Linked DNA regions of Undibacterium parvum. The protein of the gene in region 2 interacts with the protein of the main gene of each other region in a pairwise test. Links are inferred from orthologs where the notes say so. Each region holds a gene or a part of one and is shown on either strand. Other genes may lie near its edges.

What was found.
Region 1: the proteins of dnaE (region 2) and EJN92_RS18570 interact in binary tests that used the Escherichia coli proteins (3 or more experiments, as listed by UniProt). The link is inferred for Undibacterium parvum from one-to-one orthologs.
Region 3: the proteins of dnaE (region 2) and dnaQ interact in binary tests that used the Escherichia coli proteins (3 or more experiments, as listed by UniProt). The link is inferred for Undibacterium parvum from one-to-one orthologs.

What each region holds. Positions count from the first base shown.
Region 1 is NZ_CP034464.1:4,246,114-4,252,047, forward strand. What follows is about bases 1,536-4,319. They hold EJN92_RS18570 (pyridoxal phosphate-dependent aminotransferase), read right to left. Parts: upstream 3,619-4,319; coding sequence 2,452-3,618; downstream 1,536-2,451. Other genes in these bases: zapE (cell division protein ZapE), read left to right, coding at 1,536-1,728; EJN92_RS18565 (hypothetical protein), read left to right, coding at 1,809-2,240; upp (uracil phosphoribosyltransferase), read right to left, coding at 3,638-4,234. In the rest of the region: lpdA (dihydrolipoyl dehydrogenase), read left to right, coding at 1-544; more of zapE, read left to right, coding at 631-1,535; EJN92_RS18580 (hypothetical protein), read left to right, coding at 4,631-5,934. UniProt on the Escherichia coli protein: Shows aminotransferase activity with methionine and histidine as substrates, and to a lesser extent also with phenylalanine.
Region 2 is NZ_CP034464.1:919,762-926,970, reverse strand. Bases 2,170-6,228 are described here. They hold dnaE (DNA polymerase III subunit alpha), read left to right. Parts: upstream 2,170-2,506; coding sequence 2,507-6,028; downstream 6,029-6,228. Other genes in these bases: EJN92_RS03960 (O-antigen ligase family protein), read left to right, coding at 6,028-6,228; EJN92_RS03970 (sulfurtransferase), read right to left, coding at 2,170-2,262. In the rest of the region: EJN92_RS03980 (DEAD/DEAH box helicase), read left to right, coding at 1-372; EJN92_RS03975 (pirin family protein), read left to right, coding at 535-1,236; more of EJN92_RS03970, read right to left, coding at 1,348-2,169; more of EJN92_RS03960, read left to right, coding at 6,229-7,209. UniProt on the Escherichia coli protein: DNA polymerase III is a complex, multichain enzyme responsible for most of the replicative synthesis in bacteria. This DNA polymerase also exhibits 3' to 5' exonuclease activity. The alpha chain is the DNA polymerase catalytic subunit.
Region 3 is NZ_CP034464.1:88,536-94,557, forward strand. What follows is about bases 1,699-4,570. They hold dnaQ (DNA polymerase III subunit epsilon), read right to left. Parts: upstream 3,551-4,570; coding sequence 2,846-3,550; downstream 1,699-2,845. Other genes in these bases: flhC (flagellar transcriptional regulator FlhC), read right to left, coding at 1,699-1,901; flhD (flagellar transcriptional regulator FlhD), read right to left, coding at 1,943-2,260; tilS (tRNA lysidine(34) synthetase TilS), read right to left, coding at 3,598-4,570. Also shown: flagellar motor stator protein MotA, read right to left, coding at 1-379; EJN92_RS00435 (class I SAM-dependent methyltransferase), read right to left, coding at 516-1,310; more of flhC, read right to left, coding at 1,347-1,698; more of tilS, read right to left, coding at 4,571-4,980; EJN92_RS00460 (acetyl-CoA carboxylase carboxyltransferase subunit alpha), read right to left, coding at 4,986-5,960; EJN92_RS00465 (DNA-3-methyladenine glycosylase family protein), read right to left, coding at 6,014-6,022. UniProt on the Escherichia coli protein: DNA polymerase III is a complex, multichain enzyme responsible for most of the replicative synthesis in bacteria. The epsilon subunit contain the editing function and is a proofreading 3'-5' exonuclease.

The DNA.
Region 1 (5,934 bases), 3.3 Mb from region 2 along the record:
CTTGCAACTTGATGAGCGTGGCTTTATCGCGGTGGATGCTGATTGCAAAACTAATTTGACCAATGTGTGGGCGGTGGGTGACGTGGTTCGTGGCCCTATGTTGGCGCATAAGGCAGAAGAAGAGGGCGTTGCAGTGGCTGAGCGTATCGCCGGTCAGCACGGTCATGTTAACTTCAATACTATCCCTTGGGTGATTTACACTTCACCTGAAATTGCCTGGGTTGGTCGTACTGAGCAACAACTGAAGGCCGATGGCGTAGCCTATAAAGCGGGTACTTTCCCATTTATGGCCAATGGTCGCGCCCGTGCTTTGGGTGACACATCGGGCATGGTAAAGTTTTTGGCTGACGCTACTACCGATGAGATTTTGGGTGTGCATATCGTTGGCCCTATGGCTTCCGAACTGATCTCTGAAGCGGTGGTTGCGATGGAGTTCCGCGCTTCTGCCGAAGATATCGCACGCATCTGTCATGCGCATCCTTCCTTGTCGGAAGCGACTAAAGAAGCTGCCTTGGCGGTCGATAAGCGTTCTTTGAATTTCTAAAAAATTAGAAATTTTCGGTTCTGTGCCGCTGGTGAGAAATCATCAGCGGCTTTTGTTTAACTTGTTATCCTTTTTTCTTAGTGCACATGAATGTCACCGAGTTTTACCATGATGCATTGACCACGCGCGGCTTTCAAGCCGATGCGGCGCAACAGTTTGCAGTGGCGCGTCTTCAGCAAGCCTACGATGAGTGGGTACTGTATAAATCCAAACGCTCGAATAAATTCACTCGTATCATCACGCGGCCGGATGTGCCGCGCGGCGTGTACATGTGGGGTGGGGTCGGGCGCGGCAAATCCTTCTTGATGGATAGTTTTTATTCTGTGGTGCCTGTGGTGCGCAAGGGCAGGCTGCACTTTCACGAATTTATGCGGGCGGTGCATCGTCAGTTGGATGAATTAAAAGGCGTGGCTGATCCTCTCGATGAAGTGGCGCGCCGCATCGCCAAGAAATACCGTTTGATCTGTTTTGATGAATTTCATGTTTCTGACGTGGCAGATGCCATGCTTTTATATAATTTGTTGAATGCTCTATTCGAAAATGGTGTGTCGTTTGTCATGACTTCGAATTATCAGCCCGATACCCTGTATCCGGATGGTTTGCATAGAGACCGGATGCTGCCAACAATTGCCTTGCTCAAGACAAAATTAGATGTGATCAATGTCGATTCGGGCAATGACTATCGTAAGCGTGCTTTGGAACAGGTGCAGGCTTATCTGACGCCGCTGTGCGCTGCCACCGATCAAAGCCTACGTGAGGCCTTTGTGCGTATCGCAGAAACCAGTGATGAAGACGGGCATGTGAATATTGAAGGGCGCGAACTGAAAGCTTTGCGTCGTGCCGGTAGTGTGATTTGGTTTGATTTCGCCACTCTATGCGGCGGTCCACGTTCGCAAAACGACTACCTCGAAATCGCCAGTCGTTTTCATACGGTCATACTGTCTTCTATACCAGCCATGTCGGCAGCGATGTCTTCTGAGGCGCGCCGTTTCACGTGGTTGATTGATGTATTTTATGATAATAAAGTAAAATTAATCATGTCAGCCGAAGTGACTCCTGAAGAACTATATACCGCAGGTACTTTGTCGAATGAATTTCATCGCACCGTGTCACGGATCATAGAAATGCAGTCACGTGAATACATGGATGCCGATCAACGCGACCTAAGTGCGGGTATTGTCTAGCTCGCGGCTAAGCATAGAACCGAACTAAACCTATAATGTTGGACTAGCGCTGCAGTAAAGCATAAAACCCAAGGATACGAATGAACAAGACTTACCAATGGCATGGCGTGAACACGGTACTGGTGTTGCTAGCGCTAAGCACAGGATTTATTTGCCAGAGTCTGCAGGCGCAAGAGGATAAAATTGAGCTTGCCGTCTTGCAAAAGAAAATAGCCGAATTGGATGTGCGCTTTGCCACCACCAGCATACAAACCGGAGTGCAGGCTGAGCTTGCGCTCAATGAGTCTGAGATTGGGCAAGAGCAATTGCGCCTCTGGTACTTGCAAGCGGAAAATGATTGCTATGATAAGTTTTTTGTCACTTCCTGCATTAATGATAGCAAGTTACTGCGTCGCAAACTGTTTGCAGTACTTCAACGTATCTCGGTAGAAGCCAAGGCATTTCAACGCAAAGAGCATATCGATCAAATTGATGCTGATTTGCAAATAAAAAATACCCCTGTAGCTCAATAAATACCCTGTAAATCCTTATTATTAGGGATAGGACTTACGCAAAATTGTTCCAGCTAGGCGTACCGTCGAAGACAGTACTTTAGTATGGCAAGACGGAGACCACGACGCTGGGGCGGTTTTGCGTAAGTCCTAAGGGAGTATGCCTAAAAATGAGGGTATTCGCGCATATCCGCTGTGCGCATGCTCATAATACCCCCTCTGAGTATCTTACTTAAATCGCCTGTAAGCGTTGCAATGCGTTTTCTAAAGTGGCATCTTGTTTCGCAAAGCAAAATCTGACTATGCCGCTTTCATGGCCTTGATGATAGAAAGCAGAAACAGGAATCGCCGCCACACCGATCTCGCGCGTGAGCCACTGTGCGAACTCACTTTCTGATTTTTGCGAGATTGCCGAATAATCGACGCATTGAAAATACGTGCCATGAGTCGGCAGTAGTTTAAAGCGCGAATTTTCTAAACCGGCACGAAACTTATCACGTTTTTTTTGATAAAAATCTGCCAATTCCAGGTAAGGCTGAGGCGCAGCCATGTAGCGTGCCAGTCCCAATTGCATGGGCGTATTGACGGTAAAGACATTGAATTGATGAACTTTACGAAATTCTGTCATCAGTGCGCGCGGTGCCGCCACAAAGCCAACTTTCCATCCTGTGACATGGTAAGTCTTACCAAAGCTGGAAATGATGTAGGAGCGTGCCGCCAACTCCGGATAGCGTGCCAGCGATTCATGGCGCTGCCCATCAAACACCATATGTTCATACACCTCGTCTGAGGCGATCAGCAGTTGGGTATGTTGAACGATGCGAGTGAGCGCCGCAATATCACTTTCCTGCAACACAAAACCAGTGGGATTATGCGGCGAGTTGAGCAGCAATAGCCGGGTCTTGGGGCTGATTGCCGCGGCCAGTTGATCCCAGTCTATGCTGTAGCCGTTCGCTCCTAACTGCATCGAGACAAACACCGGCACACCACCTGCCAGTTTGATCGCCGGAACATAACTGTCGTAAGCCGGTTCAATCACAATCACTTCATCGCCAGGATGGACGCAGGCCAGCAAAATGCTCATGATCGCCTGGGTCGCACCGGCGGTGACGGTGATCTCATGATCGGCATCGTAAAGATGGCCGTAGAGCTGTTGTATTTTGGTCGAGATGGCGCTGCGTAATGCGGGCACACCAGCCATAGGCGGGTATTGATTATGGCCCTCTTGCATCGCCAGCGTGACGGCATCGATGAGTAGCGGATCGCAATTAAAATCAGGGAAGCCCTGACCTAAATTGACGGCGCCGGTCTCTGCCGCCAGCGCTGACATCACTGAAAAAACGGTAGTCCCAACTTCTGGTAACTTCGATTTCATTTGCAACAGCTCTGGTTTATTCATGTTAAAAGTACGTAAAAATTTATTTGGTACCAAATAGACGGTCGCCCGCATCGCCCAGGCCTGGGACAATATAGCCATGCTCGTTCAGGCATTGGTCTATCGATGCCGTCAGGATAGAGACATCGGGATGAGCCGCTTGCATGACCTTGATACCTTCGGGCGCGGCCAGTAGACAAACAAATTTTATGCTGACCGCACCGCGTAATTTGAGGCGAGATATTGCAGCAGCAGCAGAGTTGCCGGTAGCGAGCATAGGGTCGACCACGATGACCAGGCGATCAGCGATATCTTCCGGTACTTTAAAATAATACTCAACTGGTTCTAAAGTTTCGGGATCACGGTATAGCCCGATATGTCCAACGCGCGCGTTTGGCAGCAGATCGAGCATGCCATCGAGTATCCCATTGCCGGCCCGTAAAATAGAAATCACGCAGAGTTTTTTCCCGCTAATCGCCGGCGCGTCAATAGTCGCTACCGGCGTTTCTATCTGTATGTTTTCTAAAGGTAAATCGCGTGTCACTTCATACGCCAGCATCTGGCTGATTTCCCGCAACAGGCGGCGGAAATTGTCGGTAGTCGTCTCTTTGCTACGCATTAGCGTGAGCTTGTGCTGCATGAGGGGATGTCTGATTTCGATAACAGGCTCTGACAAGATAATTCTCCAAAAAACGTGATTAAATGCAAATTAAATACAAATGAAAGATGCGTGCCGTATTTTACGTTGCCCACTGTGAAAATGGTGCAAAGCCCTTGCGTTGCTGGGCACTTTATGTGCTGGGCAGGCGCTTTGTTAGCACGAAATCTTGCGATTGTCTTGCTGTACGCGGCTTTTTACACTTCATAGCAAAGATATAAGGCCGTTTTCCTCTTCTTATCCAAAGATGCTTTGTTTGCCTATCATCGATAATTTAGTTTATGAGAGTCTAGCCAGATATTTGTACTGTTCGCTAGAGTCGCCATCAATCGGGGGTAGGAAATGGATGCAAACCAAACATTGTTAAATAGATTGTCTATGGGAGCCTATTCCATGGATGGTCGTCTCGATGCGGACGACGATGCTTCATTCTCGGACCCGCATTTAGAAACACATTCCCGGATTGATGTGAAAGGAATCCGCGAGGCCATCGCGCGAGTCGAGGCTGAGGCGCGAGCCACCGTGGCCTCAGAAAACCGACTGCAAGCGGAAGCGCGTGCCAGAAGCCTGGCGCAGGAACGTGCTCAAACAGAAGTTGATGCGGCTAATCTGGCGCAAAAAAATCTGGAGTTGGAGCAAGCAGCGATACTCAGTAGTCGTACTCGTCTTGAAGCGGAACGTCAGTCTGGCGCGGTGAGCGAGGCGCGGATAGCGGCGGAAACTAGAGAAACTTCAGAATTTAATGAACGCATAAGACTGGAAAGCAAAGCGACAGAGCAGGCGGATCAACGCTTGTTGTTTGAACAAAAAAACAAAAATCTGGTGCTTGAGAAGTTGCGTGTTGAGAGTGAGGGTGCCGGTAAGGCGAAAGCGGCGGCAGTAAGTCTGGTGCAGGAGACGCAAGTTGCTCAGCAGTGGGCGGCAGAGCGCGCTGCGGCATCGCTGTCGGCCAGACACGAGGCACGTGAACGGGCGCGGGTTGATGCGCGCATCGCAGAATTGGCGCGCAATAGTGAGCGCAGAGACAAGGACGCGCGTGAAACTTCCGAGATGCTGGCCAAAGCGCGTAGTGAGGCGCAGCAGCTTAATCGTGAAAGAGAGCAAGCCGAAGCCTTGGCACTAGAGTGTGAAATTAATCGCGCCCCAGTTGAGGTGAGAGCGCGCGAGGATGCCTTGGCGCGTGTTGCCGTAGAGCGAGAATATGAGGCGATTGCGCAAGCACGTGGTGACTCAGAGCGTAGAGCCCGTGAGGCGATACAGTTACGTATTCGTGCCGATGAGGATTTATTGTTGGCCGCCAGTAAGAGAGAGCAGGCTGAAACTGTCGCCGCCGCCGCTGCACAAGCGCGACGTGACGCGGAAGAAAAAATCCGCAGTGTCACCGAATCGCGCATACAGGCAGAACGAGAATTACATGCGAGCGCTTTAAAGCGCGTCGAATTTGAGCAATACGCGGACACGGATGCGAGGGCACGATTGCAGGCCGAGGCCAGCGCCACTGAAGAGGCGAGGCTACGCCGTCAGGCTGACCAAGAGGCTAGCGAGATTGCAAGGCAACTGGCGTTAGAGCATCAACGCGCCACACAAGTGGCTAAAGAAAGAGCTAGATTTGAACGCGAGGCGCTGCAATTAGCCCGAGATCAAGCCAATGCGGAGCAGCAGGCATTAACTGCGATTGCCTT
Region 2 (7,209 bases):
CGTACCGGGCGAGCTGGCGCCAAAGGTGATGCGATTTCTTTGCATACCGATAAAGATGAGCGCCTGTTAGTCGACATCGAAAAACTCATCAAACAAAAAATCACGCGCGTGCAATTGGCCGGATTTGTGGCTGCCTCATTGATGCCTGCGGTGCGCAAACCGCGCGCGGCTGAGCCTGAAAAGAGCAAGCCCTACGAGCGTCCAACCCGTAGTTACGCTCCGCCGCGAGAGAAAGTTGATCCTTGGTTCTTGAAGCCTTACGAACCTAGTGTCAGCGTAGCGAGTGCAAATGCAAATAACGCTGCCACGGCTTCGAGTCTGACTGCTAAGCCGCAAAAGAAAGCTTTCTTGTTGGGTGGGGCTTACAAGTAATATCATTCTTTGCGCTCTACTTGCACTACAATTTTAGTGCTAGCTAAATTATTAGTTAACAATAAAAATCCATCAATATGTATTTGTTTGATGGATTTTTTTTGTCTTAGCCAGACTGCCCAAAACCGCTTGCCCAACAACTATATTTTTTAAGGTGACAATATGCTGATACTACGCAAATCTGAAGACCGTGGTTACGCCGCGCATGGCTGGCTGGAGTCTTACCATAGCTTTTCTTTCGCTGATTATTATGATCCTGCTCATATGGGTTTTGGCCCTTTGCGCGTCATCAATGATGACTGGATCGCTGCTGATATGGGTTTCGGGACGCATGGGCATAAGGATATGGAGATCATCACCTATGTACTGGAAGGGGAGATCGCGCATAAAGACAGTATGGGCAATGGCAGTACCATACGTCCCGGTGATGTACAGCGCATGAGCGCGGGTACCGGTGTGCAGCACTCAGAGTTTAATCCTTCGAAAGAGCATAAAACCCATTTGCTACAAATTTGGATACAACCAGCGCAAGCGGGGAATGCGCCTGCTTACGAAGAGAAGCATTTTAGTCGCGAACAAAAAGAGGGGCGCTTATGTCTGGTGGCTTCACCGGATGCCGCTGCCGGCTCAGTGCGGATACAGCAAGATGCGCGTATGTATGTAGGCTTGTTCGATGCTCAGCAAACTGCGCTGCTGAGTCTGGCTCAAAACCGTCTGGCATACGTGCATCTGGCACGCGGTGCTCTGACTGTGAACGGGCAGATTTTGCGGGCAGGAGACGCCTTGATGTTGCGCGACGAAGCACAGCTAGCGCTTACTCATGGCGTCGCGGCCGAGGTGCTGGTGTTTGATCTGCCTGAATAGGCTTTTGGGGGGAGTATCAGCCTTAGCTGGCTGATTGCGCAGGTATTGATTGCGCAATCAGCTGACCGTGTCGCATACCCGGTGGGAGTATGTAGTAGGCGCTGGGGCGGTTTAGACGGAAGTTTCGGCAGTACTTTTTTCTACCGACATTTTTTGACAATGCGGGCAGGATTTACCTTCTACATACCAGGGTGAAATCTGTTCACGTGGCGTGACGACGGCGCGGCAGGCATAACACTGCGTGGTATCGGTGGCTTGCAGTTGTGGGTTGAGTGCGGTGCGATAATCAAACACAAAGCAATCGCCATGATAATGTGCACCGCCGACTTCTTCGAAGTACTTCAGGATGCCGCCTTCGAGTTGATATACGCTCTCGTAGCCGACATTTTGCATATGAATCGCCGCTTTCTCGCAGCGTATCCCGCCAGTACAAAACGTGACGACCGTTTTGTCATTCAAGGCATCGCGATTGGCTGCTATGACTGCTGGGAATTCGGTGAATTTAGTGATGCGATAATCTATCGTGTTATCGAAACTGCCGACATCGACTTCAAAATCATTGCGCGTGTCCACCATCACCACTGCTTTACCGTTGTCATCATGGCCCTGGTCTAACCAGCGTTTTAAAGTGTGGGCGTCGACCGATGGTGCGCGGCCATCTTCTGGTTTGATCAAAGGCATGCGCATGGTGATGATTTCGGCTTTCAGCTTAATCAGCAACTTGGTAAATGGCTGGTGATCTGACAAACTTTCTTTCGCGACCACGTCGGCGAAACGAGTATCGGTATGCAGCCACGCCATATACGCATCGATCTCGTGGCGTAAGCCAGCCAGAAACATATTGATGCCTTCTGGCGTTAGCAAGACTGTGCCTTTGAGGTTCAGTTCTTCACACTTGGCAATAAATTCAGGACGCTTTTCGGCGGTATCGTCGAAGGTGATGAATTTATAAGCGGAGATATTGACGTAATTATTCTCGCGTTTAGGCGTTGCAAGATCAGCGGAAGTAAGGGCAGAGGAAGGCATGTGAAATTCGGTAAGGTGTATAAGTCTTTGATTCGACAGCATTATAAGCCAAAACCAGGGCGCTGCGCCAGAGTCGCCAGTCAGCTCGAAGTCGGGGATTTTTCCCTGCCATGAATAAATTATTCTTTAAGACCCCGCTCTTTGCTAAAACAGAGGAAAAATACCTGCATGTCAAAACGTTTTTTGCGCTGCCCAAACCTGCAGACAAGCGCTAAATTGCTACTCAACACGGTAAAATAGCGGGATGAACACAGAACTCACACTTTCTAGCAATCCGGCCGTGGTCGAGGCGGCTGCAGTCGTAAAAAAATCACCGCAATTCGTCCACCTGCGTTTGCACTCCGAATATTCTATCGTCGATGGTTTGGTGCGTATCGACGATGTCGTTAAGGCCGCCGCCAAAGATATGCAGGTCGCCTTAGCCATGACGGATCTGGCGAACTTGTTTGGCTTGATTAAATTTTATAGAGCGGCGCGTGGCAAGGGCATCAAGGCGATTGCCGGTTGTGACGTCTGGATCACCAATGAGCTCGATAGAGATAAACCGACGCGACTCTTATTATTGGTAAAAAACCGTGCCGGGTATTTGCAGCTATGTGAATTGCTGGCGCAGGCCTGGTTAGAGAATCAACATCGCGGCCGTGCCGAACTGAAGTTCGAGTGGCTACAGGCGATTTTTGAAAAAGGCGCGCCGCCTGGCCTGATCGTTCTCTCCGGCGCGCATTTTGGCGATGTCGGTACGGCTATCGACAACGGCAATCTGGAATTGGCCGAGTCGCATGCACAGCGCTGGGCCAGTATCTTCCCCGGACATTTTTATATAGAGATACAACGCGCTGGCCAGCCGAATATGGAGGCGCATGTGCGTTTAGCGGTGGCGCTGGCGCATAAATTAGGTTTGCCGGTAGTCGCAACCCACCCGATACAGTTCATCCACAAAGAAGATTTTACTGCGCATGAAGCGCGCACCTGTATTTCGGAAGGCGAGATGCTGGCCAATGGCCGACGCGCGCGGCGCTTCAATGATCAGCAATGCTTCAAGACCCAGGATGAAATGGCGGCCTTGTTTAGCGATTTGCCAGGCGCTTTGCAAAATGCGGTGGAGATTGCCAAACGCTGCAATCTAACCTTGGTGCTGGGCAAGCCTCAGTTGCCGGATTTCCCTACGCCAGACGGCATGACGATTAACGATTTTCTGGTTTCAGAGTCGAAAAAAGGTCTGGAATACCGGCTCTCGCAGATTTTTTTGAATGAAGAGAAGCGCGAGCAAGTGCGGCCACGTTATGAAGCCAGACTTAAGTTCGAGACTGATACCATCATCAAGATGGGCTTTCCCGGTTACTTTTTGATCGTTGCCGATTTTATTCAATGGGCTAAAAATAATGGCGTGCCGGTAGGCCCGGGACGCGGATCAGGAGCTGGTTCGCTGGTCGCGTATTCGCTGTTGATTACCGATCTCGATCCGCTCCAATACAATTTACTGTTTGAGCGTTTCCTTAATCCTGAGCGCGTCTCCATGCCCGATTTCGATATCGATTTTTGTCAGGAAGGGCGCGATAGGGTCATCCAATACGTGAAAGACCGCTACGGCAAGCAGGCGGTGTCGCAGATTGCCACTTTCGGTACCATGGCTGCCAAAGGCGCGATCCGCGACGTCGGGCGCGTGCTCGATTTTGGCTATATGTTTTGCGATGGCGTCTCCAAGCTGATCCCGTTTAAGCCGGGTAAGCCTGTGACGATCGCCGAGGCCATCATAGAAGAACCTTTGCTGGCCGAGCGTCAGGAAAACGAAGAAGAAGTAAAAACCTTACTCGATCTGGCGCAACAAGTAGAAGGCATCACCCGCAATATCGGTATGCATGCCGGTGGCGTGATTATCGCTCCGGGTAAGCTCACCGATTTTTGTCCTCTGTACACGCAGGGCGGCGATTCTGGCGTGGTCTCGCAATACGATAAAGATGACGTGGAGGCCGTGGGTCTGGTGAAGTTCGACTTTTTGGGTCTGACCACGCTGACCATTCTTGATAGGGCGGTGCGCTACATCAAGATGCTCGATCCGTCCCAGGCTGATTTTGATCTGGCGAAATTGCCGCTTGATGACAGAGGCTCGTATGAACTGCTGACTAAGGCGAAAACAGTCGCGGTGTTTCAGCTGGAAAGCCGCGGCATGCAGGGCATGCTGAAAGATGCCCGCCCCGATCGATTCGAAGACATTATTGCGCTGGTAGCTTTGTACCGACCGGGTCCTATGGATCTGATCCCGGATTTTTGTAAGCGTAAGCACGGCGAGAAGTTTGATTACCCCGACCCGCGTACCGAAGGCATTTTGTCTGAAACCTACGGCATCATGGTGTATCAGGAACAGGTTATGCAGATGGCGCAGGTGGTGGGTGGTTACTCACTCGGCGGCGCCGATATGCTACGCCGTGCCATGGGTAAGAAAAAAGCTGAAGAGATGGCAGAGCACCGCCAGATTTTCCGTGACGGTGCTGCCAAGGATGGTCTGGGCGAGCAAAAGGCTGACGAGATTTTCGATTTGATGGAAAAGTTCGCTGGCTACGGTTTTAATAAATCGCATGCCGCCGCCTATGCCTTATTGTCGTATCACACCGCGTATCTTAAAGCGCATCACCCGGCCGCGTTTATGGCCGCGAATATGTCGCTGGCGATGGACGATACCGAAAAGGTCAAAATTTTAGTCGAAGATGCGATCGACATCTGCAAGCTCAAAATGCTGGCGCCTGACATCAATGAATCCGAATACAGGTTTATCCCGGTCGGCGAAATGGGCAAGAAAGCCACGCAGATCCGTTACGGGATGGGCGCGGTGAAGGGCTCAGGACAAAACGCGATAGAAAGCATAGTCGCAGCGCGTAAGGCCGATGGCCCATTTAAGGATTTGTTTGATTTCTGTAAGCGCGTCGATAAGCGCCAGGTGAATCGCCGCACCATAGAATCCCTGATACGGGCCGGTGCCATGGATTGTCTTAAACAAGACCGCGCGGTGTTATTGGCAACCGTCAATTACGCGCTGGAAGCGGCCGTTCAGGCTGAGGCGGCAGCCAATCAGGTCAGCCTGTTTGGCGACGACGATGACATGATACCGCCGCCCGAATACATCAAGGCCGAGGTCTGGTCGGATCGCCAGCGCTTGCTGGAAGAGAAATTAGCGCTGGGCTTTTATTTTTCTGGTCATCTGTTTGATGCGTATGCGCCGGAGGTCAGGCAATTCGTCAAGACAACGCTGGCCAAGCTCGATCCCTCGCGCGATTTACGATTGCTGGGCGGGGTAATTTCCGGGGTGCGTACCCAGATGACACAGCGCGGCAAGATCCTGATCGTGACGCTGGACGACGGCACCGCCACAGTTGACGTGACGGTGTACAGCGAGTTGGCCGACGAGTACAAGAAAATTTTTAAGGAAGACGAATTTCTGGCTGTGCTGGGCAAGGTCTCGGAAGACCGCTTCTCGGGTGGCTTGCGGATTACTGCCGAAAAAGTCATGGATATAGGTCGTGCCAGGGTACAGTTCTCGCAAGGCTTGCGGGTGACCCTGACTGATAATGCCGAGCCGGTAAAACTGGCCGAGGTGCTCAAGCCGCATTTGAATCAGGATGGCTGCCCAGTCTTGATACGTTACCAAAATCTGGATGCCAGTGCCGAGCTGTATTTGTCGGATCAGTGGCGGGTCAATCCGGATGATGAGCTCAGACTCAAACTGGGGCAGTGGCTGGGGCGTCAGAATGTACAGATAGAGTATGCCTGATGACGACGATCGCAAATAATCAAAATCAACTGCTTACTCAGTCGTCCTGGCGAGCCGCTTTGCCGCAACAGGTGCTTAGCTGGTTGCCCTTGACGCTGTTTTTTCCGGTTGGTGTTATGTATGCTGGGGTCTTGCTATTTGCATTGAGCTTGCTGATCTCAGGAGATTACGCGCAGAAATGGCAGCGCATCAAAACGAGCCCGATGTTGTTGCCGGTGTTGGCTTTGAGTGCGGTGACTATCGTGGTGGCGCTGTTTCAAACTCGACCAGCCGGTGAGTTCTGGTCGGCGTTTTGGCATTATCAGACCTATCTGTTTTTGCTACCGTTTTTGGCGGTGGGCACCGGTGTGGTGGACGGGAAAGCCGCATGGCAGGCACGTGCGCAACTGGTGTTATTTGGCGGTGCGATCTATGCGTCTACCCTGTTTTATTTAGGCGCTGCTGGCTTATTGCCACCGACTACGCTGTTCCGTAGTTATGTGGTGTACGAAGGGAATAAATCGATCTTGCTGGGGATCTTGCTGGCGATCAGTGCCGGCTGGATGTTGCATGCATGGCGCTGGCGTAAGGATCAGCATGTAGTGCGCGCCGTGGCCTGGCTGTATGTGGTGGCAGCCTTGCTGTTATTTGCCAAAAGCCGTACCGCTAGCTTGCTCTTGCTGGTCTTATGCACGCATATGCTGTTGCGCAATGTGCGGCTGAATACGCGCACTGTGATCCTGGCTGCGCTACTTGGCGCTACACTGTTTGGCGGTGTTAAATACCTTGCTGCTTTGCCGCCCCCGGCTACTTGCCTGACCAAACAGATGGTCAGCGAACAGCAGCTCAATCCGGCTTCTATCCTGGCGCAACGCGCCATCTGTACCGTGCATCAATTGCGTGATTTCAATCAGGGAAAAAAAATTGGGGAAGATGGTATGCGGCTGGAGATTTATCAGGTCACGGCTCAGATCATCGCAGAAAAAACCTGGACCGGGCACGGCATAGGTAATTGGTTAGCCCTGTATCAGGCGCGTGCTCAAGGCATGATGAGCGCAGCCATGACCACCCCGCATAATGATTTTCTGCTGTATTGCAGCGAGTTGGGTGTGTTGGGCATGTTGGCACTGATGGGGATTTTCTGCCAGCAATTGTTGGTGGCTAAAAAAATGCAAGACAGCGAGCATCAGGAGCGCGCCATG
Region 3 (6,022 bases), 830 kb from region 2 along the record:
TAATAAACTCCATCATGTGATGGTCTGTGACGATTAAAGGATATTTGCTAAACAATGGACTCTCTTCGGGCTTTTCTATGTCCCCCTCAATAGACATTAAGCCTTCTTTACGTATTTTGGTTAACACGTCGAATAACATAGTCATCAGCTCCATATAAAGGGCCTTTGTATACTTAGAGCCTTTTAGCACTCCAGGCAAAGCTTTGAGCGAGGCTTTTAAGGTCTTACCAGTATTACCAACTAAAGATGCGCCGACCGCCGCTCCCCCTATCATTAATAATTCGAGTGGCTGGAACAAAACAGCAAGATGTCCGCCGGACATTACGAATCCGCCGAAAACAGATCCCATAACAACAATATAGCCAACGATGACTAACATGCCTAATACTCCTTAATGAATTTCGATTGCGAGCTATTTTTTGAGCATGGGCGTCAATTAATGAACGAGATAATCGACTGCATAAAGACTGAATGTTGCCTCTAATATTGCCCAAGGCATACACTTACATATTCCATTATATGCGCCATACGTAGAGAAAAGGTTCTTTCTCGGCTATATTAATACACAAATCTGGCTCGACATCGGGAATTATGAATTCATAGCTCAATAACAAGGTGCCTGGCTTCATTTCTGCGATCGCCTTTACCCATAAGTTACTCATTGCCACCGGTGATAAATATGCAAACACGACGTCGTACTCACCAAAATTCGCACGCTCGTAATTGCCAAAAATAAATCGAACCGGTGAGCTAGCAAACCAAGCTCGGAAATAGCTAATAGCCCATGGCAAAGGTGCGATCTCAATGCCGACAAATGAAGATTCTTTGCGGACGGCCGACAATTTGAATAACAAGCCACCTAATCCGCTTCCTACATCAACAAATCGGAATTTACTATCCGGGGGTAGTAAATTAAGCACGGCTGGAAGCAAAGCCGAAGTCGAAGGAAAATAAGGGACTTGGGTTCGAAAAATAGACCAATAGATTAAAGTCAAAAAAACAAATCCACACAAATAATAAGTCGGCGAAATTTCAGCGATTAATAAAATGGGGACAAGAAGAGGAAACAAAAATTGAATTACGATCCACCACCAATCCAATTCCCACAAAAATGTTAAAAAGGCCGCGAACGCAGCCTGAAATACAACATAAAAAACAATCGATGGGGGACTATCTAGAGTGAAACGAAGAACTATGGACATCAAAAAACAAAGGAGCATTGAGGTCGACTGAATCAGTATCGCCAGAATTGAAGGCGAAAGCGAGTCAAGACCCAATTTAAGAGCACTATTTATGCGCTGAATAGTCAATCCTATCTTCAAAAGCATTCCAGAAAAATATTCCCTTCATGCTACCATATCCAATAAGGGTTCTACATCCCTAAGTTTTTTCGTCTTGCCTGCGCGAGAAGGAACATTGCAAAGCCCACAAGCATAATGGTCATGCAAATCCATAGAGTGCGCAACAAATTGCCCGCCACACTTACTGCATTTTACAAACGAAAGCATTTTCCCATCAAAAAATCGAACCAGAGTCCATGCGCGTGTCATTGACAATATTGGCTCATCGCCAGCAGCGACCGGGAATTGCTCTAAATACAAACGATACGCCTTAACCACAGCCTCGATACCAACAATACCAGCGTGCTCCTGCAAGTATTTGTGAATATTCATAAATAAAGACGAATGTATATTTGGTTGCCAAGTAACAAACCAGTCAGTTGAAAATGGCAACATTCCCTTGGGCGGAGACACCCCTTTAAGCTCTTTATATATTTTCAAAAGCCGCTCACGCGACAGCGAAGTCTCGGACTCAAGCAACTGTAGACGAGCGCCCAAATTAACCAAATCTATCGCCAGTTGAATGTCATGTGCTTCACTTACTACACTTTTGGTTGCCATGCTGCCACCCATTTTCAATTTTAAAAACAAAAGAGATTTACTTAATTAATCTCTTCAACTGCCTGCCCAGCCATTAAGATCGCAGCATGAGAGTGAGCCAGTGAACGTTCTTTATTGTAATTGGTCAACATGCATAAAATTGCGCTATCTTCGAAGCGGAACCTTGCAAGCATCATATTCGAGCCAGCCAATTTTAGAATCTGAGAGTTATTTAAACCCTCTATCAGATCAGCAATTTCCTTACCAATACCAAGGCGGAATATGGCGGTAGGCTTATCGGCACGAATCATCTGCTGGGCCAACATTAGATAGCTTAAGTTAGCGTCGCGAATTTCAGCCATTATATCGTTCGGTGTCATGTCCTACCCCCATCGTGTTTAACCTGGCCAAACTTCATTGCCAGTGAGATACATTGTGAGACTAAGGAAAATACCGGTGTATAGGTGAAACTCTAAGAATGTTTTCAAAAAACGGAAATCGCCCGTAGGAATTATTCCTACAAGCAAATATTAACATCTACAAAAATTAAATTCGTAGAAATTTGATGCATTTACAAAACAAGAAAAAATTTTAAAGTTACTTTAAAATCATGGACTTAAAATTAAAAAGTATTCAATCATCTCAAGCTACACAAACATTAACGACAGCAAAAGTGAAAACTTTAGGGTAAATCGAAAAAATATTTAATTTAATTTTTCTTAGTTTATTTAACGGTCGAAAATCGAAAAACTTTAGGCAAAAGTGATGTTTTTTTGAGAAATAGCAAAATCAGCGATGCAGTTCGAATATCTGATCGCTTTTTTGTGTATTTAAAAGAAGGATTTGGGAAGGCAAAAAAGATCTACGGCAAAAAGACTCACCGAAATAGTGAGCGCCATAACGCCTGGATTACTGCTCTACACAAAGGTTAAGGAGAATGAAATGCGCCCCAACCTCTCAATTACTTAGATTTGATTCCATATGCTTTTGCCACGAACATCCTTATCCAAGCCGGTTAGCAGCAGCTCATGCTCAGTCATCTCAGACTCTTCAGCCAAACAAAGCAATACATCATGCATAGGAAGATCTATCAGCACATCAGTAAGTACTGGTGCAACCTCCTCTTCTTGTATTTCGATAGAAAAGCTATTTTGCCCACGGGACATCGCCAAAAACACATCGGCCAATAATTCGGCATCCAATAATGCACCGTGTAATTTCCGGTGAGAATTGGAAATTTCATATCTATCACACAATGAATCTAAAGAATTGCGCTTACCTGGGTGCAGTTCTTTTGCCTGAACCAAGGTGTCTGTGATTTGTTCAACAAACTCAGGGAATAAAGGCATTCCCAAAAGTGTTAATTCAGCATTTAGAAAGCCGACGTCAAACGGTGCGTTATGAATAACAATTTCCGCGCCTTGAACATACTCCAAAAATTCCTTTGAGATTTCAGCAAATTTTGGTTTATCACGCAAAAACTCTGTCGTTAATCCATGAACAGCCAATGCGCCCTCTTCAGAATCACGCTCAGGATTAATGTAACAATGAAAATTATTGCCGGTTAATTTACGGTCAATTAATTCGACGCAACCAATTTCTATTACTCTATCACCACCTCTGGCGTTCAATCCCGTGGTTTCCGTGTCTAAAACAATTTGTCTTTTCATTACAGATATCCTTATCTACCAACTAAGACAGCGTTATTGCCTTAACATTAATCCGCTTGCCATCTGAAATTTATCAAATTTTCACTATCCAATTGGAAAAGTTCCGAATGCGTGCCGACCTTGGCCGCATGTAACAATTTACCATTGACATACAAAAATGGTAATCGCTGCCTTTGCCAAAATGGTATTTTTAGTGTTTGAAAATGGCTCTTAATATCGCGTGTGGATCGGTTTGCGGCAAGCTTTAAGCGCTCTCCGCCTTCGCGTCCGCGCAAACAAAGCTTTTGCTGCATCAACCAGTCTTTATCAACGCCGTATCTTGCCTCTTCAAAATGCATAGTTCCTGAAAAATCCGCGAAATAAATCGCTGCTTCACCATTCCATATGAATTCTTTGGGTGCGACTAACTCATCACCTGTGGGCAAGGCTGACGCATAAATTCTATCTTTATAACGATGAACACCCAATTTATCATGATGGATAGTAATCTTTGCATCATGCCTAGCGTCAAAAAGTTGATGGCGCATTTCAGCTAATCGTGCGGTCGATGGCATACGCACACCCAAGGTAGAAAACCAATACCTCATTAAATTCTCTATCCTGTCGATACTAAGCAGTCGCATTTTTTCGATTTGCAAAGCATCATCTATCAGGCATGCTGCCATATCGATCTGCGCAAGTTCATTCAACAAGCGGCCGGCCGTTTGCACATGCCTGGCACTTCTGGCTAACCTAGTCGTATAACCTAGCGAAATTTTTGACAGAACAGGCATGACCTGTTGTCGTAATGCATTTCTAGCGTATCGACAATCAAAATTCGATTCATCCACAACGTAACTAATTTCATACGATGTAGCAAAGTCTAATAACATCTCTTTGCTCAGACCCAGAAGTGGTCTGGCAATGAGCAGATCTTTATTCAAAAGCAGTGCCGGTGCATAATTAAACAAATCCATGCCGGACAGCCCAGAAACACCGGAGCCACGCAATAGTTGTAGCAGAAGCGTCTCAGCCTGATCATCTTGATGATGGGCAGTCAGCAATAACGAAGTCTTAAATTGCGCACACAAGCCGCCTAATGCACGATAACGTTCGGCTCTGGCCGTAGCCTCAATTCCTTCGGGACTATTAAGATCAATGTGAACTTTTACCGAAGAAAAGACAACTCCAATTTTTTCACAAGTAGATTGACAATGCGCAAGCCATTCATCCGCATTTTGACTCAAGCCATGATGTACATGAAAAGCAAAAATTGGAATCTGTTTTTCTCTGCAAAAACTAGCTGCGAGCGAGAGTAGAACTGCAGAATCAAGCCCGCCACTATATGCAATTGCGATTCCGCGCTGCACAGCATCTGGGGCTTGTTCTGAGATGATCGACGATATTACTTCTTCAAAGCGCTGCTTGAGCGCCTTATCACTGGGGTTCACGGACTTCATTCAGACGATTTTGTTTCCTTGAATTTACCGTAAGTCATTAACTTTTCATGGCGAGCATTCAGCAAATCCTTAGTCTTCACACCTTGAAATTGACGCAAGGTGTCAGCCAAAGCACGCTTCACCAATGCGCACATTTGCTTAGGGTCGCGATGTGCGCCACCCAAAGGCTCGTTAATAATCTTATCGATTAAACCCATTGCTTTCAATCGATGCGCAGTTAAGCCTAAAGCCTCCGCCGCATCCGATGCGCGATCAGAGGTTTTCCATAAGATCGATGCGCAACCCTCTGGGGAAATAACTGAGTAAGTTGCATACTGCAGCATCAATACAGCGTCACCAACTGCGAGTGCCAACGCACCACCGGAACCACCCTCTCCAATAATGGTCGCAATTAAAGGCACTTTAAGTTCAGCCATCACATAAAGATTATGTCCAATCGCCTCAGACTGGCCACGCTCTTCTGCATCGATACCTGGCCAAGCACCAGTAGTGTCGACAAAAGTAAACACAGGGATGTTAAATTTTTCCGCCAGCTTCATCAGGCGCATTGCCTTACGATAACCTTCAGGCTTAGGCATGCCAAAATTGCGCAATGCGCGCTCTTTGGTGTCACGTCCTTTTTGGTGCCCGATAACCATGCAGGCTTGACCATTAAAGCGCGCCAGTCCACCCACGATTGCTAAATCATCGGCAAAACTACGATCGCCATGCAATTCATGAAAATCAGTAAAGATCTGATTCACATAGTCCAGTGTATATGGGCGCTGGGGATGACGTGAAATCTGCGAAACTTGCCAAGGCGTTAATTTTGCGTAAATATCCTTGGTCAGCATTTGGCTTTTCTGGGAAAGCCTATCAATCTCCTCAGAGATATCGACTGCTGAGTCATCTTGCACAAAGCGAAGTTCTTCAATTTTTGTTTCTAGTTCTGAGATTGATTGCTCAAATCCTAGGAATGTCGTTTTAGACATCGTGCCTCCTTCAAATTCAACACGAGTTAAAAAAATGGTTAACTAATTACCAACTAAGTTGC